5 linked regions of the Parazoarcus communis genome follow. The main gene of each other region encodes a partner of the protein of the gene in region 3 in a complex. Links are inferred from orthologs where the notes say so. Each region holds a gene or a part of one and is shown on either strand. Other genes may lie near its edges.

Region 1 (3,694 bases), 1.0 Mb from region 3 along the record:
CGAAGCATGTTCACGAAGGGCAGGCTCGGCGTCAGCCGCGTCACTGATGCGAGCTGGCTGAGCAGTTCGTCGGCCTCGATCAGGTGAAAGTGGGTGCGTTGCAGACGTCTTTCCAGGCGGCCGCGGGGCAGTAGCCCGCCGCCGGCAAATTCGCGGGCGTGGGCGAACATGCGCATCTCGCGCAGAAAGGTGGAGTTGAAGGCAAGGTCGAGCGAGCGCGCCCGGATCTCGTCCGCACTGTGGGGTGTCTCGCCGTGCAGCAAGGGGCTGAGCAGCACCAGCAGGATGTCGCGGGCAGTGCAGTCGTAGAACAGCGGGAATACGGCGGGGTTGGCCGAGTAGGCGCCGTCCCAGTAAGGTTCGCCGTCGATCTCGATGGCGCGATGAAGTGAAGGCAGGCAGGCCGATGCGAGCACTGCCGCTGCGTTCATCTCGGCGGCGGTAAATAGCCTGAGCTTGCCGGTGTTGGCATGGGTGGCCGCGACGAAGAGCTTGACCGGACAGGCCGCGCGCAGATGATCGAAGTCGATCTGGGTGGTGAGGATGTCGCGTAAGGGATCAACGTCGAAAGGATTGAGTTGTTCCGGTGAAAAGTTGCGCGCCCACTGCATCATCATGCGAATGCCGGCAGACATGCCTGCGCCGGATTCGTCGTCCTGACTGAATGGCAGGTCGGCCGGCGCGCTCTCTGCGACCGCATGCCAGAACTGTTCGAGCGCCGCGCGTGCGCCCTCGCGCCCGCCCCGCAGCAGGCCGCTGGCCATTACCACCGCGTTCATTGCGCCCGCGCTGGTGCCGCTGACACCGTCGAAGCGCAGGCGGCCGTCTTCCAGCAGGGCATCGAGCACACCCCAGGTGAATGCGCCATGGGCGCCGCCGCCCTGCAGGGCGAGGCTGATGGTATGAGAGGGGTGGTGGCGAAACAGCATCGAATGGACTCCCTTGCCCGGTCGGCAGCCTCCAGCATGCGCGCGCGCTCGTGCGCTGTCAGCCACCATGTGAATGGTAATGCGGGAATGCTGCGAGTTGCAGTGGTCCCGTTTCGAGCCGGGCCGGCGGCAGTGCTTGCGCCCGGCCGGACCTGGCCCGATCATCTCGATTCAGCTGCACGGTGGGTTCGCCGGGTGGCCAGACAACAGGGGAAGGATTCAATTGCAGGAGGGAGAGGCTGGCGCTTCGTCTGAAGCGGCCGAGGGTGCGGCGATTTCACGCAAGATCATCCACTGCGACTGTGACTGCTTTTATGCCGCAGTGGAGATGCGCGACAACCCGGCGCTGGTCGGGCGGCCAGTTGCGGTCGGGGGGCGTGCCGAGACGCGTGGCGTGATCGCCACCTGCAATTACGAAGCCCGGGCCTTTGGCGTGCATTCGGCGATGTCGACGATGCGGGCACAGAAGCTGTGCCCGCAACTCGTGTTGCTGCCGCCCGACTTCGAGCGCTATCGGACGGCGTCCCGCCAGATCCTGGATATCTATCGCGAATACACCCCGCTGGTGGAGCCGCTGTCGCTGGATGAGGCTTACCTCGACGTCAGTGGCGTCGATCGCTGCAAGGGGTCGGCCACCCTGATGGCGCAGGAAATTCGTGCCCTTATCCACAAGGAGGTTGGCATCACCGCTTCGGCCGGCATTGCGCCGAACAAGTTCATTGCCAAGGTCGCCAGCGACTGGAACAAGCCGAATGGACAGTTCGTCGTGCGTCCGCAGGATGTGGACGCTTTCGTCGCGGCGTTGCCGGTGAAGAAGCTCTTTGGCGTGGGCAAGGTGACCGCGGCAAAGCTGAGCCGGTTGGGGGTGGAAACCTGCGCCGATCTGCGCAGTTGGCGTCTGGTCGATCTGTCGCGCGAGTTTGGCAGCTTCGGGGCGGCGCTCTACCGCTTGTGCCGGGGAATCGACGAGCGCCCGGTGCGCAGCGACCGTATCCGCAAGTCCTTATCGGTGGAGACGACGTATGTGACTGATCTGCCCGATCTGGCCGCCTGCCGTGCGGCCCTACCTGCGCTGATCGACGAGTTTTTCCGCCGTTTCGACCGTGCACGGGAGCCGCGCCCTGTGCACAAGGCTGTCGTGAAGATCAAGTTCGCCGATTTCTCGCAAACGACCGTGGAGTGCGTGGCCGCAGCGCCAAATGCCGGGATCTGGTCGGCGCTGCTTGACGAGGGCTATGTCCGCCGTGGCTTGCCTGTGCGCCTGCTCGGGGTCGGGGTGCGTTTCGCCGAAACCGGTCTCGAGCAGCGCGGCATGGAGCAGATCACCTTGTTCGGCGACGACGAGATCTCCTGAGTTCAGGTGTTCTCGGCGCAGTCGGGATCAGGCGTTCTTGCGCTTCTGCCACAGCACATCGCCGCGACCGCCTGCGCGATTGAGCACCCGGCCGAGGACGAAGAGCAGGTCCGACAGGCGGTTCAGGTACTGGCGGGGGCCGTCATTCACCGCCTCTTCGAGCGCCAGCGCCACGAGTGCGCGTTCAGCGCGGCGGCACACTGTTCGGGCGTGGTGAGCAAGGGCTGCAGCACGGGTGCCGCCGGGCAGGATGAAATCCTTGAGCGGTTCGAGCGGTTCGTTGAGGCGGTCGAGTTCGGCTTCGAGGTGGTCCACCTGTTTCCCTGTAATCATGCTCATGCCGGGGATGCACACTTCACCGCCAAGGTCGAACAGGTCGTGCTGGGCATTGGTCATCAGCACCTGCACATCTTCCGGTAATTCCTCGCACAGCAGCAGGCCGATGATGGCATTCACCTCGTCCACCTCGCCAAGCGCGTGGATACGCAAGCTGTTCTTCGATACCCGCTTGCCGTCGCCGAGGCCGGTGGTGCCGGCGTCGCCGGTGCGGGTGTAGATCTTGGAAAGTCGGTGTCCCATGCTTGTCTCTGTTATTAAGTTGACGTGAACGTAAATTATAGATGAGTGCGTTCGGTACAGTGCGCTCGCAGACGGGCTTGGTGCTCATGATAAACTGATGCATTCGCCTGCTGTGCCGGGTAACACGTCCTGTCTGAATGCCAACTCCATGAAATCTGCCGAAATTCGCGACAAGTTCCTCAAGTTCTTCGAATCGAAGGGCCACCAGATCGTGGCATCTTCTTCGCTGGTGCCGCACGAAGACCCGACCCTGCTGTTTACCAACGCAGGCATGAACCAGTTCAAGGACGTCTTTCTCGGCTTCGACAAGCGTCCCTATACCCGCGCGACCACGTCGCAGAAGTGCGTTCGTGCCGGCGGCAAGCACAACGACCTCGAGAACGTTGGCTACACCGCACGCCATCACACCTTCTTCGAGATGCTGGGCAACTTCAGTTTCGGCGACTACTTCAAGCGCGAGGCGATCGCCTACGCCTGGGAGCTGCTGACGGAGGTGTTCAAGCTGCCCAAGGACAAGCTCTGGGTGACGGTGTATGCCGAGGACGACGAGGCTTACGACCTGTGGACGAAGGAAATGGGCGTGCCCGCCGAGCGTGTGATCCGCATCGGTGACAACAAGGGCGCGCGTTACGCGTCCGACAACTTCTGGATGATGGGCGATACCGGTCCCTGCGGCCCGTGCACCGAAGTCTTCTACGATCACGGCGAGCACATCTGGGGCGGCCCCCCGGGATCGCCTGATGAAGACGGCGACCGCTACATCGAGATCTGGAACAACGTGTTCATGCAGTTCAACCGCGACGAGGCCGGCGTGATGCACCCGCTGCCCAAG
Region 2 (3,769 bases), 1.4 Mb from region 3 along the record:
GCTGGAATGGTCCGACTCCGGCGTTGAGGGCGCGTCGCGCTTCCTGCGCCGGGTGTGGAACCTCGGCCATGTCTTCGGCAGCGAGATGCGCGCTGCACTGCCCGCTGCACGCCAGCTGGCTGCAGGCAAGCTGCCGGCCGATCTTGCCGACGTGCGCCGCGAGATTCACACCCATCTGAAACAGGCCAACTACGACTTCGGCAAGCACCAGTTCAATACCGTGGTGTCGGCCGCAATGAAGATCCTCAACGCGCTCGAAAAGGCGCCGCGTGACAACGCCGCAGCCCACGCCGAACTGACCGAAGAGGGGCTTTCCATCCTGTTGCGCCTGCTGTCGCCGATCACCCCGCATATCGCACATGCGCTGTGGACGGACTGCGGCTTCGGTGAAGACATCCTCGCTTCAAGCTGGCCCGAGCCCCTCGAGGCCGCGCTCAAGCAGGACGAAATCGAGCTGATGGTGCAGGTCAATGGCAAGCTGCGCGGCAGCATCAAGGTTGCTGCAGAGGCCAGCAAGGCCGAGATCGAAGCGCTCGGACTGGCTTCCGAAGCCGCACAGAAGTTCATGGAAGGGAAGCCGCCGAAGAAAGTCGTCGTCGTTCCCGGCCGTCTGATCAACATCGTGGTCTGAGGACGCACTCATGCACTCCAATACTGCCCGCCGCCGCCTGCTCAAAGCAGGCGCGGCACTCGCAGCCTCGGCCATGCTTGCCGGCTGCGGCTTCCATCTGCGCGGGCCTCAACCCCTTGCCTTCTCCACCCTGCATGTCAGTGTCAGCGAGTTCTCCGACCTTGGCTCGGCGATTCGCCGCAAGGTGGAAAACAGCGGTACCACAACGGTCACCGAAAATGCAGGCAAGGCGGAGGCCAGACTTCAGATTCTTGCAAACGAGCGTGGCCGGGAAATCCTCAGCCTCACGAGCTCCGGTACGGTGCGCGAGTACCAGCTCACCCAGCGCATCCGTTTCCGCCTCATCGACAACAAGAACGTCGAGCTGATCCCGCCAACGAACATCTCGGGACAGCGCGAGTACACCTTCGACGATGAAGAGGTGCTAGGCAAGGAGCAGGAAGAAGCGCTGCTCTATCGCGACATGCAGGCCGACCTCGTGCAGCAGATCATGCGCCGCCTGGCGGCCTATCGCCGGCCACAGTGAACCTGAGGCCAGACCAGCTCGCGAGCCAGCTCGACAAGCCACTGGCGCCACTGTGGGTGCTTTTCGGCAACGAGCCCCTGTTGGTGCTCGAGGCCGGCGATGCAATCCGGGCAAGCGCCAGGCGGCAGGGCTTCTCCGAACGTGAAACGCTGGTCGTCGGCCAGGGTTTCCGCTGGGAAAGCCTGACCATGGCGGCCGGCAACATGTCGCTGTTCGGCGGCGAAAAGCTGGTCGACCTGCGCATTCCCACAGGCAAGCCCGGCCGCGAAGGCGGGGACGCACTGCAACGCTACCTCGCCCACTTGCCTGCGGGCGTGCTCACCCTGATCACGCTCCCCGAACTCGACTGGCAGACGCGCAAGACGGCCTGGTTCAAGGCGCTCGGCGAGCACGGCATCATCATCGAGCTCAATGCGCCCGAGCGCGAACGCCTCCCTGCCTGGATCGCGCATCGCCTTGCCGCCCAGCAGCAGTCTGCCGACCCCGAAGCACTGAGCTTCATCGCGGACCACGTCGAAGGCAACCTGCTTGCGGCCCACCAGGAGATCCGCAAGCTCGGTCTGCTGCATCCGGAAGGCAAACTCAGCCTCGAACAGATTCAGGACGCCGTGCTCAACGTTGCCCGCTACGACATCGACAAGCTGCGTCAGGCGGTGCTCGAAGGCGACCCTGCACGTTGTGCGCGACTCCTCGAAGGACTCAAGGGAGAAGGTGCTGCCCCTCCGCTGATCCTGTGGGCGCTCGCCAACGAAACCCGCAGTCTCGCCAGTCTGCGCGCCGGGCGCGATGCAGGGCAGCCACTCGCCGCGCTGTTCAAGAGCGAGCGCATCTTCGACAACAAGCGTCAGCAGGCGCTGGGTCGTGCGCTGGAGCGCCTGAGCCAGTCCGGGCTGCGCGCCGCGCTGATGCACGCAGCGCGCATCGATCGCATGATCAAGGGGCTGGTCGCCGGCGATGTCTGGGACGAGTTTCTGCAACTGGCACTGCGACTCGCCCGCCGATAAGTTCAATGGCCGGATTGCACAAGCGAACCACACGAAGCACTTTCAATGCTTTAATTCCTGTTTGGCTCTAGCGCTGCGAAGATACAGATGGACATCCAGAACTACATGCAAACTCTCGGGCGACAGGCCCGCGCCGCATCCCGTCTGCTGGCTGCGGCCTCATCCGAGGCCAAGAACACTGCCCTGCTGGCCATGGCAGCTGACATTCGGGCACGTGCCGCCACCTTGCTGGCCGCCAACGCGCAGGACCTTGAAGCTGCGCGTCGCGCCGGTCTCGAGCCGTCCATGATCGACCGCCTGACGCTCACCGAGAAGGGCGTCGAGGCCATCGCCGTCGGCCTCGAACAGGTCGCGGCACTGCCCGACCCGGTCGGCGAGATCACCGACGTCAAGCGCCGCCCGTCGGGCATTCAGGTCGGCAAGATGCGGGTGCCGCTCGGCGTCATCGGCATCATTTACGAAGCCCGGCCCAACGTCACAGCGGATGCTGCCGCGCTATGCCTCAAGTCAGGCAATGCGGCCATCCTGCGCGGTGGCAGCGAGGCCCTGCACTGCAACCAGGCGATTGCCGAGTGTGTGCGCAACGGACTTGCCGCCGCTGGTTTGCCGGAACATGCAGTACAGGTTGTCGACACCACCGACCGGGCTGCCGTCGGTGCCCTCATCACCATGCCCGAGTTCGTGGACGTTATCGTGCCGCGTGGAGGCAAGGGCCTGATCGAGCGCATCTCGCGCGAATCCAGAGTCCCCGTGATCAAGCACCTCGATGGCAACTGTCATGTGTACGTCGATGACGAAGCCGACCCGACGCGTATCGTACCCATCGTCGAGAACTCAAAGACCCAGCGCTACGGCACCTGCAACACCGCCGAGTCGCTGCTCGTTTCGCGCACGGTGGCCGACCTCTGCCTGCCCGCCATCGGCACCATGCTCGCCGGCAAAGGCGTCGAGATGCGCGCCTGCCCGGAATCACTCGCGCTGCTGACGGAAGCCGGCATCGCCGCCGACAAGCTCGTGGCCGCGACGGAGCAGGACTGGAGCGAGGAGTACCTCGGGCCGATCATCGCGGTGAAGATCGTTGCTGGCCTGGATGAAGCCATCGAGCACATCAACACCTACAGTTCGGGACACACCGAGTCGATCCTGACCGAGAATTACACGAACGCCATGCGCTTTCTGCGCGAGGTCGATTCGGCCTCCGTCATGGTGAATGCGTCCACGCGCTTCGCAGATGGTTTCGAATACGGCCTCGGCGCAGAGATCGGAATCTCGACCGACAAGATCCACGCCCGCGGCCCTGTCGGACTTGAAGGCCTGACCAGCCAGAAGTGGATCGTTTTCGGCAACGGAGAAATCCGCCGCTGATTGCGCTCGAAGCACTATCGCACCGTATATCGAACAGATAGCATTGGAACGCCCGTCATTGCACGGGCGTTCCGCTTTCAGCCCCGTGATCGACGGCGCATCCGCACTCGCTGCAGGGACGGCGCCAGCACTCAGGTAACACGATGCCCACACGGCAACCCCGACAGCAAGCGTTCGCCGCCGTGCTGAACCTGCCCTTCGGCAAGTTCGGCATCCGTATCGCCGGCGATAGCGTCACAGAGA
Region 3 (3,693 bases):
AGCACGCAGGCCAGGCCTTCGCGCATGTCGTCACCGGTGATGTCGACCTTGGCCTTCTTGGCGATCTCGTTTTCTTCGATGTACTTGTTGATGACGCGGGTCATCGCTGCACGCAGGCCGGTGAGGTGGGTGCCGCCATCGGCCTGCGGGATGTTGTTGGTGTAGCACAGCACCTGTTCGGCGTAGCTGTCGTTCCACTGCATCGCGACTTCGACCGACAGTTCGGCATCGTGGCCGGCGCCGGTGGGGATGCGGGTGGTGCCGGCGGCGTAGAACACCGTGGGCTGCAGCACGGTCTTGGTGCGGTTGATGTACTCGACGAAGCCCTTCACGCCACCGGCGAAGGCGAAGTCTTCTTCCTTGCCGGTGCGCTGGTCGAGGAGGCGGATCTTCACGCCGTTGTTGAGGAAGGACAGCTCGCGCAGGCGCTTGGCGAGGATGTCGTAGTGGTACTCGATGGTGCCGAAGATCTCTTCGTCAGCCAGGTAGTGCACTTCGGTGCCGCGCTTGCTGGTGTCGCCGATGACCTTGAGCGGGCTGGTCTCGATGCCGTTGACGACATCGATGAGCCGGTCCTGCGGCACGCCGCGGTTGAACTCCATGAAGTGCTTCTTGCCGTCGCGGCGCACGGTGAGGCGCAGCCACTTGGACAGCGCATTCACGCACGACACGCCCACGCCGTGCAGGCCGCCCGATACCTTGTAGCTGTTCTGGTTGAACTTGCCACCGGCGTGCAGCACGCACATGACGATTTCGGCCGCCGAGCGCTTGGGTTCGTGCTTGTCGTCCATCTTGACCCCGACCGGGATGCCGCGGCCGTTGTCGGTGACGGAGATGGAGTTGTCGGCGTGGATGGTGATGACGATGTCGTCGCAATGGCCTGCCAGGGCCTCGTCGATGGCGTTGTCCACAACTTCGAACACCATGTGGTGCAGGCCGGTGCCATCGGAGGTATCGCCGATGTACATGCCGGGGCGCTTGCGAACCGCCTCCAGGCCTTCGAGCTGCTGGATGCTGGTTTCGTCGTAGTCTTCGTGCGCGATTGCGGACGCGGTGGGCAGATTTTGCGGTTCGGACATGGTCATCTCGGGTGATTCATAAAGAACGTGCCCCCGGTGACGGGGGCAGCGAACCCGGCCAGGCCGGGTTCATGGGGAAGCGACGCGCTTGCTTCAAATGCGCATCGGCATCACGACATACTTGAACTGCTCGTTGCCAGGCAGGGTGATCAGCGCGCTGGAGTTGCCGTCGTTGAAACGCCATTCGATGGTTTCGGACGACAGGTTGTTGAGCACGTCGAGCAGGTAGGTGACGTTGAAACCGATGTCGAGCTTGTCGCCCTGATAGTCGATTTCGAGTTCTTCCTGCGCTTCTTCCTGCTCGGCGTTGGAGCTGACGATGCGCAGGGTGCCGGCTTCGAGCACCAGGCGCACGCCGCGGAACTTCTCGTTGGTGAGAATGGCGGCGCGCTGCAGCGAAGACAGCAGGGTCTGGCGCGGCAGGGTGACGAGGCCGGGGTGGTTCTGCGGAATGACGCGCTGGTAGTCGGGGAACTTGCCGTCGATGAGCTTGGTGACGAGTTCGATGGCGCCAAAGCGGAACACCGCCTGGTTGCCGGCAAGGATGACTTCGAGCGGATCGTCGTTGTCAGCGAGCTGGCGCGACAGTTCGAGCACGGTCTTGCGCGGCAGGATGGTTTCGCAGCGCTGGTTGACCGGGGCTTCGAGTTCGCTGGCCGCGTAGGCGAGGCGGTGACCGTCGGTGGCGACCATGCGCAGCTCGTTGCCGTCGGCGATCAGCAGCAGGCCGTTGAGGTAGTAGCGGATGTCCTGCTGCGCCATGGCGTAGGCGACCTGGGCGAGCTGACGCTTGAAGGTGCGCTGCGGCACGCTGAAGCGGGTGGCGTCGCCATCGGGCAGGTTCATGCGCGGGTAGTCGGCGGCGGGCAGGGTCTGCAGCTGAAAGCGGCTCTTGCCGGCCTTCACCGTGAGGCGCTTGTCGTCAAGGGTGAGATTGACGTCGGTGTCGGGCAGTGCGCGCAGGATGTCCTGCAGCTTGCGCGCGGCCACGGTGATCGAGACGTCTTCACCCCCGGCATTGCCGGCGGTGGTGGTGCGGATCTGGATTTCGATGTCGGTGGCGAGCAGCGTCAGGCGGTCGCCCTGCTTCTCGATCAGCACGTTCGACAGGATGGGCAGGGTGTGGCGCTTTTCGACGATGCCGGCCACGGACTGCAGCGGGGCGAGAAGCGCATCACGGGTGGTGTTGAGCAGGAGCATGGCGTCAGTCTGGTCAGAAAATTGATCGGAAAGTCATTGCTGGCTCAGCCCCGCAGGACCTGGGTGAGCACATGAACATCGTGGTTGAGCTGGTGGTCGCCGAGGCGCAGCTCGGTGATGGTACGACAAGCATGTAGCACGGTGGTATGGTCGCGGCCGCCGAAGGCTTCGCCGATCGCGGGCAGCGACATCGGGGTGAGCTCCTTGGCCAGCCACATGGCGACCTGGCGCGGACGGGCGATGACCCGGGTGCGCTTCTTGGAGTGCATGTCGGCGATCTTGATCTTGTAGTAGTCGGCGACGGTCTTCTGGATGTGTTCGATCGACAGCTGACGGTTGTGCGCGTTGAGCAGGTCCTTGAGCGCGTCCTTGGCCACTTCGAGCGAGATGCCACGACCGTGGAAGCGGGCGTAGGCCACGACCTTGTTGAGCGCGCCTTCGAGCTCGCGCACGTTCGAGCGCAGGTTCTTGGCGATGAGGAAGGCGACGTCGTCGTCCACCGCGACGCGCAGGGCTTCGGCCTTCTTCTGCAGGATCGCGACCCGCATTTCGAGTTCGGGCGGCTCGATCTGCACCGTCAGGCCCCAGTCGAAGCGCGAGATCAGGCGATCTTCCAGCCCCTGGATGTCCTTGGGGTAGGTGTCGCAGGTGATGACGATCTGCTTCTTGGCTTCGGTGAGCGCGTTGAAGGCGTGGAAGAACTCTTCCTGCGTCCGGTTCTTGTTGTTGAAGAACTGGATGTCATCGATGATCAGCATGTCGAGCGAGCGGTAGTAACGCTTGAACGCATCGAAGCTCTTTTGCTGATAGGCGCGCACGACGTCGGCGTAGTAGTCCTCGACGTGCACGTAACGCACCACTGCGCGCGGGTTCTGGCGGAACACCGCATTACCGATGGCGTGCACCAGGTGGGTTTTGCCCAGGCCGACGCCACCGTATACAAACAGCGGGTTGTACGAGGTGCCGGGGTTCTGCGCCACCTGCATGGCAGCGGCGCGGGCCAGATCGTTGGCACGCCCGGTCACCAGGGTATCGAAGGTGAAGTCGGCGTTGAGGCGGGTCTTCTCGTAGGCAAGTTCGGCGCCTGACAAGGGTTCGGGCGACGAACTGCGAATGATCGCCGAGGGGGCCGCCTGTCGCGGCTGTGCCGGTGCGCTGTCTGCCGCCGCCGGGCTGCTTGCGCTCCCCGGTGTCTCGGCGAGCGCTGCGCCGGCAGCCGGCGCCGCATTTGCCACCGGCTTGACCGGCGTGCGTGCCGCGCCGGGTGCAGGCAGCTGCAGGTCGAGTTGCAGGGGCACGCCATGGAATTCTTCGCCGAGCTCGCCGATTCGACGCAGGTAACGCTCACGCACCCACTGCATCACGAAGCGGTTCGGGGCGGTCAGGGTAAGCGTGGGTCCGCCGTCCGCAGCTT
Region 4 (3,719 bases), 1.2 Mb from region 3 along the record:
CCCGCGCGCCCAGCAAGGTGGCAAGTGTATGCGCGGTTGCCTCACCTTCGTTGGTGAAGTTGGTGGCAAGAATCACTTCCCGCACACTGCCATCGCCCGCCCGGGCAAGGAGCTTGTCGAGCTTCAGCTCGCGCGGCCCGACGCCGTCCAGAGGCGACAGGCGCCCCATCAGGACGTAGTACAGCCCGTTATAGGACTGTGTCTGCTCGATCATCGCAAGATCGGCAGGCATCTCGACCACGCACAGCAGACTGGCATCACGCCGCGGACTGGCGCAGCGCTGGCACACAGCCTCTTCGGTGAAGGTGTTGCAGCGGTCGCAATGACGCAGCACTTCGAGTGCATGACCCATCGCACGCGCCAGGCGGCCTGCGCCACGCTGATCACGCTGCAACAGGTGATAGGCCATGCGTTGCGCCGACTTGGGGCCAACCCCGGGCAGGCAACGCAGGGCGTCGATCAGTTCGTCAAGACTCGAAGGCTGCATTGGAATCAGAACGGCAGCTTGAATCCGGGCGGCAGGTTCAGGCCCGAGGTAAAGCCGGCCATGCGCTCCTGAGTGGTGCTCTCGACCTTGCGCACGGCGTCATTGACAGCCGCAGCGACGAGATCCTCAAGCATTTCCTTGTCGTCCATGACCGAGTCGTCGATCGAGACCCGGCGCACATCGTACTTACAGGTCATGACGACCTTGACCATGCCGGCACCGGACTGGCCGTCGACTTCGACGCTGGCCAACTGGTCCTGCATTTTCTTCATGTTTTCCTGCATCTGCTGGGCCTGTTTCATCAGGCCTCCGAGACCGCCTTTCATCATGGTGACAACTCCCCAAAGTGAGATGGATGGTTAGAAGGGTTTGACTGTGGCTTCGACCAGCGTGGCATCGAAGCGCTCGATCAGTTCGCGCACGAAGGGGTCGCTTTCGAGCGCAGCCACCGCGACCGCATGGCGCGCGCGACGCTCGATTTCATCACGCTGGGCGGGTGTCTCGCCGGTGATTGCACCGACATCGACCCGAATTCTGAGCGGGCGCGACAGTGCGGACGCAAGCTGGTCCTGCACGCGCTCGACCGCAGCCCGGTTCATGTCGAGCAGATGGCGATGGGTATCGGACAGGCGCAGGACCAGCAGGTCATCGACACATTCGACCCACTCGCAGTGCTGCGCAAGCTCGCGCACCAGCCCACCGATACCGAGCAACCGGACCACCGTGCGCCAGTCACTTGCGGCAAATGCGGCAGCCAGATCGGCATCAGCGTGGGCATCCCGCGGCGCAGGAGTCGCTGCAGGTGCGCCTGGCACAACAATCGGCGACTCAGGCGCCGGCGTGTGCGCAGACGCCTCGGGTCGCGCGGCAGCCTTATCCGCAGGCGTTGCTGGCGGAGCCGGAACCGCGGGCGCTGCATCCGCCTCGTCGTCGAAGGCATTGGCGCCCCCCGAATACGCGTCGTCATGCATCATCGCCTCGGGCGGCAGATCCTCCCAGGGCGCCAGGTCGCGACTGGCCGGCTTTGGGCCGGACCCAGACTCGACCTTCGGCTTGATCTCAGGCTGCGGCTCGGGCTTTCTTTCGACCGGCGCGGTCATGGCAGGCTGCAAGACAGGTGGGGGCGAGACCGGCTGAGGCGCGGGCGATGGTGCCGCACTGCGCTCGGCGACGGAGGCTGCGGATGAAGCCGGTGTCGCAGCCGCAACCGGACGCGTTTCAGCCCCCCCAGAAACCGGTGAAACCGTCCTCGCCTCGCCGCTGCCGCCGCTCCCCGCAAGCGCAGGAGAGCCCATCGCAGCAGGCTGATCAGGCCGGAACGCGTGCAAACGCAACAGCGTCATGCTGAAGCCGGTGTATTCGTCAGGCGCCAGCGCCAACTCGTCGCGACCGTGGATCGCGATCTGGTACGCCAACTGGAGAAACTCGGCATCGAATTTTTCGGCATGCGGTGCCAGACGCTGACGTTCTACGTCGTCGGAAATGGCGCCAGGTGCGAACTGAAACAGCGCGATTCGACCCAGCATCGAAGCCAGTGCCTGCAGCGCTGCATCGAAAGAAAGACTGCGTGCTTCCATGCCGTCGGCGACCGCCAGCATCGCGGCGACATCACCCGCTGCGAGCGCATCGAGCAATGCATGCAGGTGGTCGTCTCCGACCGTGCCGAGCATGTGCGTGACCGGCTCCTCGACCACCTTCCCCGCGCCGTGGGCAATGGCCTGATCCAGCAGCGACAGCGCGTCGCGCATCGAACCGTTTGCCGCCTTGGCAATATGGCGCAGCGCGCCGGGCTCGAACACAACCTCTTCGGCCGCAAGCACACCCGACAGATGGTCAACGATACTGCCCTGCGGCATCTGCTTCAGGTTGAACTGCAGACAGCGCGACAACACGGTGACCGGAATCTTCTGCGGATCGGTCGTCGCAAGAATGAACTTGACGTGCTCCGGCGGCTCTTCGAGCGTCTTCAGCATCGCATTGAAGGCATGGCCGGTGAGCATGTGCACTTCGTCGATCATGTAGACCTTGTAGCGCCCCTGCACCGGTGCATAGACCGCCTTGTCCAGCAAGGCCGCCATGTCGTCGACACCGCGATTGGACGCGGCATCCATCTCGACGTAGTCGGGGAAGCGGTCGGCGTCGATCGCCCGACAGGCGTCACACACGCCGCACGGTTCGGCGGTGATACCGGTCTCGCAGTTGAGCGCCTTGGCAAGAATGCGCGAAATGGTGGTCTTTCCCACCCCCCGCGTTCCCGTAAACAACCAGGCGTGATGCAGCCTGCCGGTGGTCAGCGCGTGCGAAAGCGCGCGGACCACATGCTCCTGTCCGACCAGCGTACCGAAGGACTTCGGCCGCCATTTACGTGCGAGAACCTGATAGCTCATGGGCAGCGATTCTATCAGAGCAACCCCGGCTCTCCGGGAGAGCTTGATGGCAAGACCCTTCGATAATTAACAACCATCAAAACAATACATTCAATCGATTGGCGCTATCAAAAGACGCCGCTTATTCTGGCGCCGTAACCCAGACAACGGACACCCCGGAGACCAGAAAGCCATGACCACATCGAACTTCAACTACCAGACACTGCTGGAAACCCTGCGCGAGATCTGTGCCGATTTCGCTTACACAGTCTGAGCCCCCCCTTCCCTCGGATGCGCTGCCGGCCGCTGCACTCAAGGGCCTGAATGCACGATGCCGATACCACCCACCTATCACATCAATCATTACGTTCAATTTTTACTATAGAAACACCAGGGCCATACTAAGCCTGCGCCCTGACACGTCGCCCGGGCAAAGATTCAGGGAGGTACTGCCATGATCGCTCGAGTTGCCCGACTGCATTTCCAGCCCAACAGCACAGCGGGCGCCTTGCGCGCCGCCGGCGGCTGGCTGATCGCCCTGATCGGTTTCAGTCTGCTGGCCACCCGCATCGCGTCCGGACTGACGGCGCTCGACGGTCCGCTCGCCGACGCGGTTGCGGGTGGGGCGATGGCCGCCGCCGCGACCGCGCTCGGGGCCGTCCCCTTGCTGGTCATGCGCCGGATCAGTTCCGGCATGCAAGGCATGCTGCTCGGATTCGGCGCGGGCGTCATGCTTGCAGCCAGTGTGTTTTCACTGCTGATACCGGCCTTCAGCGCCGCACAGGTTCAAGGCGCGAGCAGCACCGACGCCGCCTTGCTCGTTGCCGCAGGACTCGCCCTCGGCGCCGGCCTGTTACTGGCAATGG
Region 5 (3,785 bases), 2.5 Mb from region 3 along the record:
CGACAAGCAGTCGAGCGCGCTGGCGCTGCTTGCACGCGCCTACCAGATCATGCACAAGCGCCTCGACGAGGTCTGGGCCGCCCGTGACGAATCGTCGCCGCTGCGATCGCCGTATGAAGCGCTCATTCTGGCCTCGATCATCGAAAAGGAAACCGGCCGCGCGGAGGATCGCAGCGTGGTGGGCTCGGTGTTTTCCAACCGCTTGCGCATCGGCATGCGCCTGCAGACCGATCCCACGGTGATCTACGGCCTCGGTGAGGACTTCGACGGTCGGCTCCGTCGTCGCCACCTGGACACCGATCATCCGTGGAATACCTATACCCGCGCGGGACTGCCGCCAACACCGATTGCCATGCCCGGGCTTGACTCCCTGCAGGCTGCAGTCCGGCCGCAGAAAACCGATTTTCTGTATTTTGTTGCACGCGGGGATGGCAGCAGCGAGTTCTCGCGCAATCTCAATGATCATAATCGCGCGGTGGATCGCTATCAGCGCTGAGGAGTAGTCCGTTGGAAGCAGTCGTGCAGAAAGGGCGTTTCATTACCTTCGAGGGAATCGATGGCGCCGGCAAGAGCAGTCAGATTGCCGCCGTGGTGTCGATGCTGGGCGCACGCGGGGTGCTTGTCGAGCAGTCGCGCGAGCCCGGTGGAACCCGGCTTGGCGAATCCCTGCGCGAGCTCCTGCTGCATGAACCGATGCACCTGGAGACCGAGGCCATGCTCATGTTCGCCGCGCGACGCGAACATCTTGCAGCGCGCATCGAGCCCGCGCTTCTGCGGGGCGAGTGGGTGGTGTGCGACCGTTTCTCCGACGCGACCTACGCCTATCAGGTGGGTGGTCGCGGCCTGGAGCCGGAGAAGTTCGCGGCACTTGAAACCTGGGTGCATCCGGGGCTGCAGCCTGATCTCACCCTGTTATTCGATCTGCCACCCGAGATCGCTGCGAGCCGGGTGGCGTCGACCGGCGCCGATCCCGACCGTTTCGAACGCGAACAGCGGGACTTCTTCGAGCGGGTACGTGAGGCTTACCTCACCCGGGCCCGCCATGCCCCCGGGCGGATCTGCGTGATCGACGCCAATCGCCCGCCGGAACAGATCAGGAATGACATCGAAACACTGATCGAGGAGCGCTTCTTCGCATGATTCAGCCGTGGCTTCAACCGACCTGGGCCAGACTTGTTGCGCTCGCTGGCAAGCTCCCTCATGCGCTGCTGTTCGTCGGGGCGCCGGGGCTGGGCAAGCGCGAGCTGGCCGAAAGTCTGGCCGCCCGGCTGCTGTGCGAGTCACCTCTGGCCGACGGCCATGCCTGCGGCCGCTGCGATGCGTGCCAGTGGCGCGAGGCGGGCAACCATCCGGACTTCTATCGCGTGGTACCGGCCGCGGCGGCAGATCAGGCCGATGCCGGCGAGGACGCGCCTGCGGGTGATGCGGCGGGCGGCAAGGCCAAGTCGAGTCAGATCGTGATCGACCAGATCCGCGAACTGCAGTCTGCGCTCGCGGTCACCGGGCATCACAGCGCGCAGCGCGTCGTCGTGCTCGATCCGGCGGAGGCGATGAATACCTTCACCGCGAACGCCTTGCTCAAGCTGCTCGAAGAACCCCCTGAGGGCTGCAGCTTTTTGCTTGTATCCTCGGCGCCTCGCAGGTTGTTGCCGACCATTCGCAGCCGTTGTCAGCAGTGGAGCTTTCCGCGCCCCGATCCTGCCCAGCGTGCAGCCTGGCTGGCCAGCGAACACACGGAAATGCAGGGGCTGCTTGCACTGGCAGGCGGCATGCCGCTGGCGGCAAAGCGGCTGGCGGAGCAGGGCGGTGTTGGCTTGCTGGAGCGCTTCGTGCGCGATCTGTCGGGTGAGCCGGACGCGCTCAGGCTGGCGGGGCAGTGGGAAGCCTGGCTCAAATCCAAGGAAGCGCTGGCAGCCGGTTTTGGCTTGAGCACGCTGGTGGAGTGGATGCAGCGTTGGGTGGCGGACGTCGTCAGTCTGCGTCTTGGCGGGCAGGTGCGTTTCTTCCCGGCGCAGGAAAAAGTGCTCTCTGCGCTGGCTGGCCGCATGAGCGTGGCGGCTGCGAGCAGCTGTTACAATGAGATCGCCCAGATTCGACGCGTGGCCACGCACCCGCTGAACCTTCGCCTTTTTCTTGAAGATATGCTGATGCGCTATGCACGCGCAGTGAGAGGAGCCCGGACTTGAGCGAAGCCAGTCGTACCCATGTTGCACGTCCGAGCGTGCTGTCGCTGAACATCAGTTCCAAGTCGGCCTTGTACGCAGCCTACATGCCCTTTCTCGCAAACGGGGGGATCTTCGTGCCCACGCCGAAGTCCTACAACTTGGGCGACGAGGTCTTCATGCTGTTGCAGTTGATGGACGATCCGACCAAGCATCCGATTGCGGGTACCGTGGTGTGGGTTACACCATCGGGTGCGCAGGGCGGAAAGGCGCCGGGTATCGGCGTACATTTTTCCAGCGACGAGGCCGGTGTCGCCTTGCGTCACCGCATTGAACAGATCCTGGCCGGTCATCTGGGCTCGGCCAGGCCCACCCATACCCTTTGAGTAGCTGATGTTCGTAGATTCACATTGCCATCTCGACTTCCCCGATCTCGCTGCGCGTGAGGACGAAATCCTCGCCGCAATGGCCGACAAGCGCGTCGGTCAGGCGCTGTGCATCAGCGTCAATCTGGAGGATTTTCCGCGCGTGCGGAGCCTGGCCGAGCGCCACGGCAATCTGTGGGCGTCGGTCGGCGTGCATCCGGACAATTCGGATTGCGAGGAGCCTGATGTCGAGCGTCTGCTCGCCCTGGCAGATCATCCGCGGGTTGTGGCGATTGGTGAAACCGGACTCGACTACTACTGGCACAAGGACGAGCCGGAATGGCAGCGCGAGCGCTTTCGCACGCACATCCGTGCCGCACGGGCCTGCGGCAAGCCGCTGATCATTCATACCCGCAGTTCGGCCGCGGACACGCTGCGCCTGATGCAGGAAGAGAAGGCGTCGGAGTGTGCCGGAGTGATGCATTGTTTCACCGAATCACGCGAAGTGGCAGAGGCGGCCATCGAGATGGGGTTCTACATTTCGTTCTCGGGCATCGTGACCTTCCGGAACGCGAAAGCACTCAAGGAAGTTGCTGCCTGGGTGCCGCTCAACCGGATGCTGATCGAGACGGACGCGCCCTATCTTGCACCCATGCCGCACCGGGGCAAGACCAACGAGCCTGCATGGGTGGTGCATGTGGCCGAAGAAATCGCGCGATTGCGCGATCTTCCGCTTGATGCCGTCGAGCAGGCGACCACAGAGAACTTTTTCCGTCTATTCCGCCATGCTAAAGCCTGAAATCATTCGATCCTTCCTGCTCGCGGCCGCGAGCAGTTTCCTGATAGCCGGTCCGGTTTCGGCAGGTAGCTACGACGATGCCCTGAGCTCCGCCCGCATGGGCGATACACGGCAGCTCACCGGCCTGCTGGCCCGTGGCATCGACCCGGATACGGTGGATGCAAACGGCAATACGCTGCTGATCATCGCCGCACGTGAAGGCAATGCCGAAACCGTGGACGCCTTGCTCAAGTATCGTCCGCGCGTGGGTTACCGCAACCTGGCCGGTGATTCTGCGCTGATGCTCGCCGTACTTGGTGGGCACAATGCCGTCGTGGACGCGCTCCTCGCAGCGGATGCGCCGCTCAACCACGAAGGGTGGACAGCGCTGCACTACGCGGCCTTTGAAGGGCACCTCGCCTTGTTCGACAAGCTTCTGGCTGCAGGGGCCGATATCAACGCACTCGCACCCAACAAGTC

Evidence for each region.
Region 1: the proteins of dnaN (region 3) and dinB are in contact, whole or in part, in a solved structure (PDB 1OK7), measured with the Escherichia coli proteins. The link is inferred for Parazoarcus communis from one-to-one orthologs.
Region 2: the proteins of dnaN (region 3) and holA are in contact, whole or in part, in a cryo-EM structure (PDB 8GIZ), measured with the Escherichia coli proteins. The link is inferred for Parazoarcus communis from one-to-one orthologs.
Region 4: the proteins of dnaN (region 3) and dnaX are in contact, whole or in part, in a cryo-EM structure (PDB 8GIZ), measured with the Escherichia coli proteins. The link is inferred for Parazoarcus communis from one-to-one orthologs.
Region 5: the proteins of dnaN (region 3) and holB are in contact, whole or in part, in a cryo-EM structure (PDB 8GIZ), measured with the Escherichia coli proteins. The link is inferred for Parazoarcus communis from one-to-one orthologs.

The regions. Positions count from the first base shown.
Region 1 is NZ_CP022188.1:161,451-165,144, reverse strand. What follows is about bases 411-3,270. They hold dinB (DNA polymerase IV), read left to right. Parts: upstream 411-1,257; coding sequence 1,258-2,283; downstream 2,284-3,270. Other genes in these bases: alaS (alanine--tRNA ligase), read left to right, coding at 3,011-3,270; CEW87_RS00715 (cob(I)yrinic acid a,c-diamide adenosyltransferase), read right to left, coding at 2,311-2,862; CEW87_RS00725 (patatin-like phospholipase family protein), read right to left, coding at 411-929. Also shown: more of CEW87_RS00725, read right to left, coding at 1-410; more of alaS, read left to right, coding at 3,271-3,694. UniProt on the Escherichia coli protein: Poorly processive, error-prone DNA polymerase involved in translesion repair and untargeted mutagenesis. Copies undamaged DNA at stalled replication forks, which arise in vivo from mismatched or misaligned primer ends.
Region 2 is NZ_CP022188.1:2,626,630-2,630,398, reverse strand. Bases 223-3,157 are described here. They hold holA (DNA polymerase III subunit delta), read left to right. Parts: upstream 223-1,153; coding sequence 1,154-2,161; downstream 2,162-3,157. Other genes in these bases: CEW87_RS12075 (glutamate-5-semialdehyde dehydrogenase), read left to right, coding at 2,249-3,157; lptE (LPS assembly lipoprotein LptE), read left to right, coding at 642-1,157; leuS (leucine--tRNA ligase), read left to right, coding at 223-631. Also shown: more of leuS, read left to right, coding at 1-222; more of CEW87_RS12075, read left to right, coding at 3,158-3,526; CEW87_RS12070 (methylated-DNA--[protein]-cysteine S-methyltransferase), read left to right, coding at 3,670-3,769. UniProt on the Escherichia coli protein: Part of the beta sliding clamp loading complex, which hydrolyzes ATP to load the beta clamp onto primed DNA to form the DNA replication pre-initiation complex.
Region 3 is NZ_CP022188.1:1,186,625-1,190,317, reverse strand. What follows is about bases 227-3,085. They hold dnaN (DNA polymerase III subunit beta), read right to left. Parts: upstream 2,280-3,085; coding sequence 1,173-2,279; downstream 227-1,172. Other genes in these bases: dnaA (chromosomal replication initiator protein DnaA), read right to left, coding at 2,324-3,085; gyrB (DNA topoisomerase (ATP-hydrolyzing) subunit B), read right to left, coding at 227-1,079. Outside these bases: more of gyrB, read right to left, coding at 1-226; more of dnaA, read right to left, coding at 3,086-3,693. UniProt on the Escherichia coli protein: Confers DNA tethering and processivity to DNA polymerases and other proteins. Acts as a clamp, forming a ring around DNA (a reaction catalyzed by the clamp-loading complex) which diffuses in an ATP-independent manner freely and bidirectionally along dsDNA.
Region 4 is NZ_CP022188.1:2,401,476-2,405,194, reverse strand. What follows is about bases 361-3,245. They hold dnaX (DNA polymerase III subunit gamma/tau), read right to left. Parts: upstream 2,875-3,245; coding sequence 847-2,874; downstream 361-846. Other genes in these bases: CEW87_RS10965 (YbaB/EbfC family nucleoid-associated protein), read right to left, coding at 493-816; recR (recombination mediator RecR), read right to left, coding at 361-487. Also shown: more of recR, read right to left, coding at 1-360; CEW87_RS10955 (ZIP family metal transporter), read left to right, coding at 3,308-3,719. UniProt on the Escherichia coli protein: Part of the beta sliding clamp loading complex, which hydrolyzes ATP to load the beta clamp onto primed DNA to form the DNA replication pre-initiation complex.
Region 5 is NZ_CP022188.1:3,657,796-3,661,580, forward strand. What follows is about bases 211-3,161. They hold holB (DNA polymerase III subunit delta'), read left to right. Parts: upstream 211-1,136; coding sequence 1,137-2,186; downstream 2,187-3,161. Other genes in these bases: mltG (endolytic transglycosylase MltG), read left to right, coding at 211-496; tmk (dTMP kinase), read left to right, coding at 508-1,140; CEW87_RS16710 (PilZ domain-containing protein), read left to right, coding at 2,183-2,548; CEW87_RS16715 (TatD family hydrolase), read left to right, coding at 2,556-3,161. Outside these bases: more of mltG, read left to right, coding at 1-210; more of CEW87_RS16715, read left to right, coding at 3,162-3,326; CEW87_RS16720 (ankyrin repeat domain-containing protein), read left to right, coding at 3,313-3,785. UniProt on the Escherichia coli protein: Part of the beta sliding clamp loading complex, which hydrolyzes ATP to load the beta clamp onto primed DNA to form the DNA replication pre-initiation complex.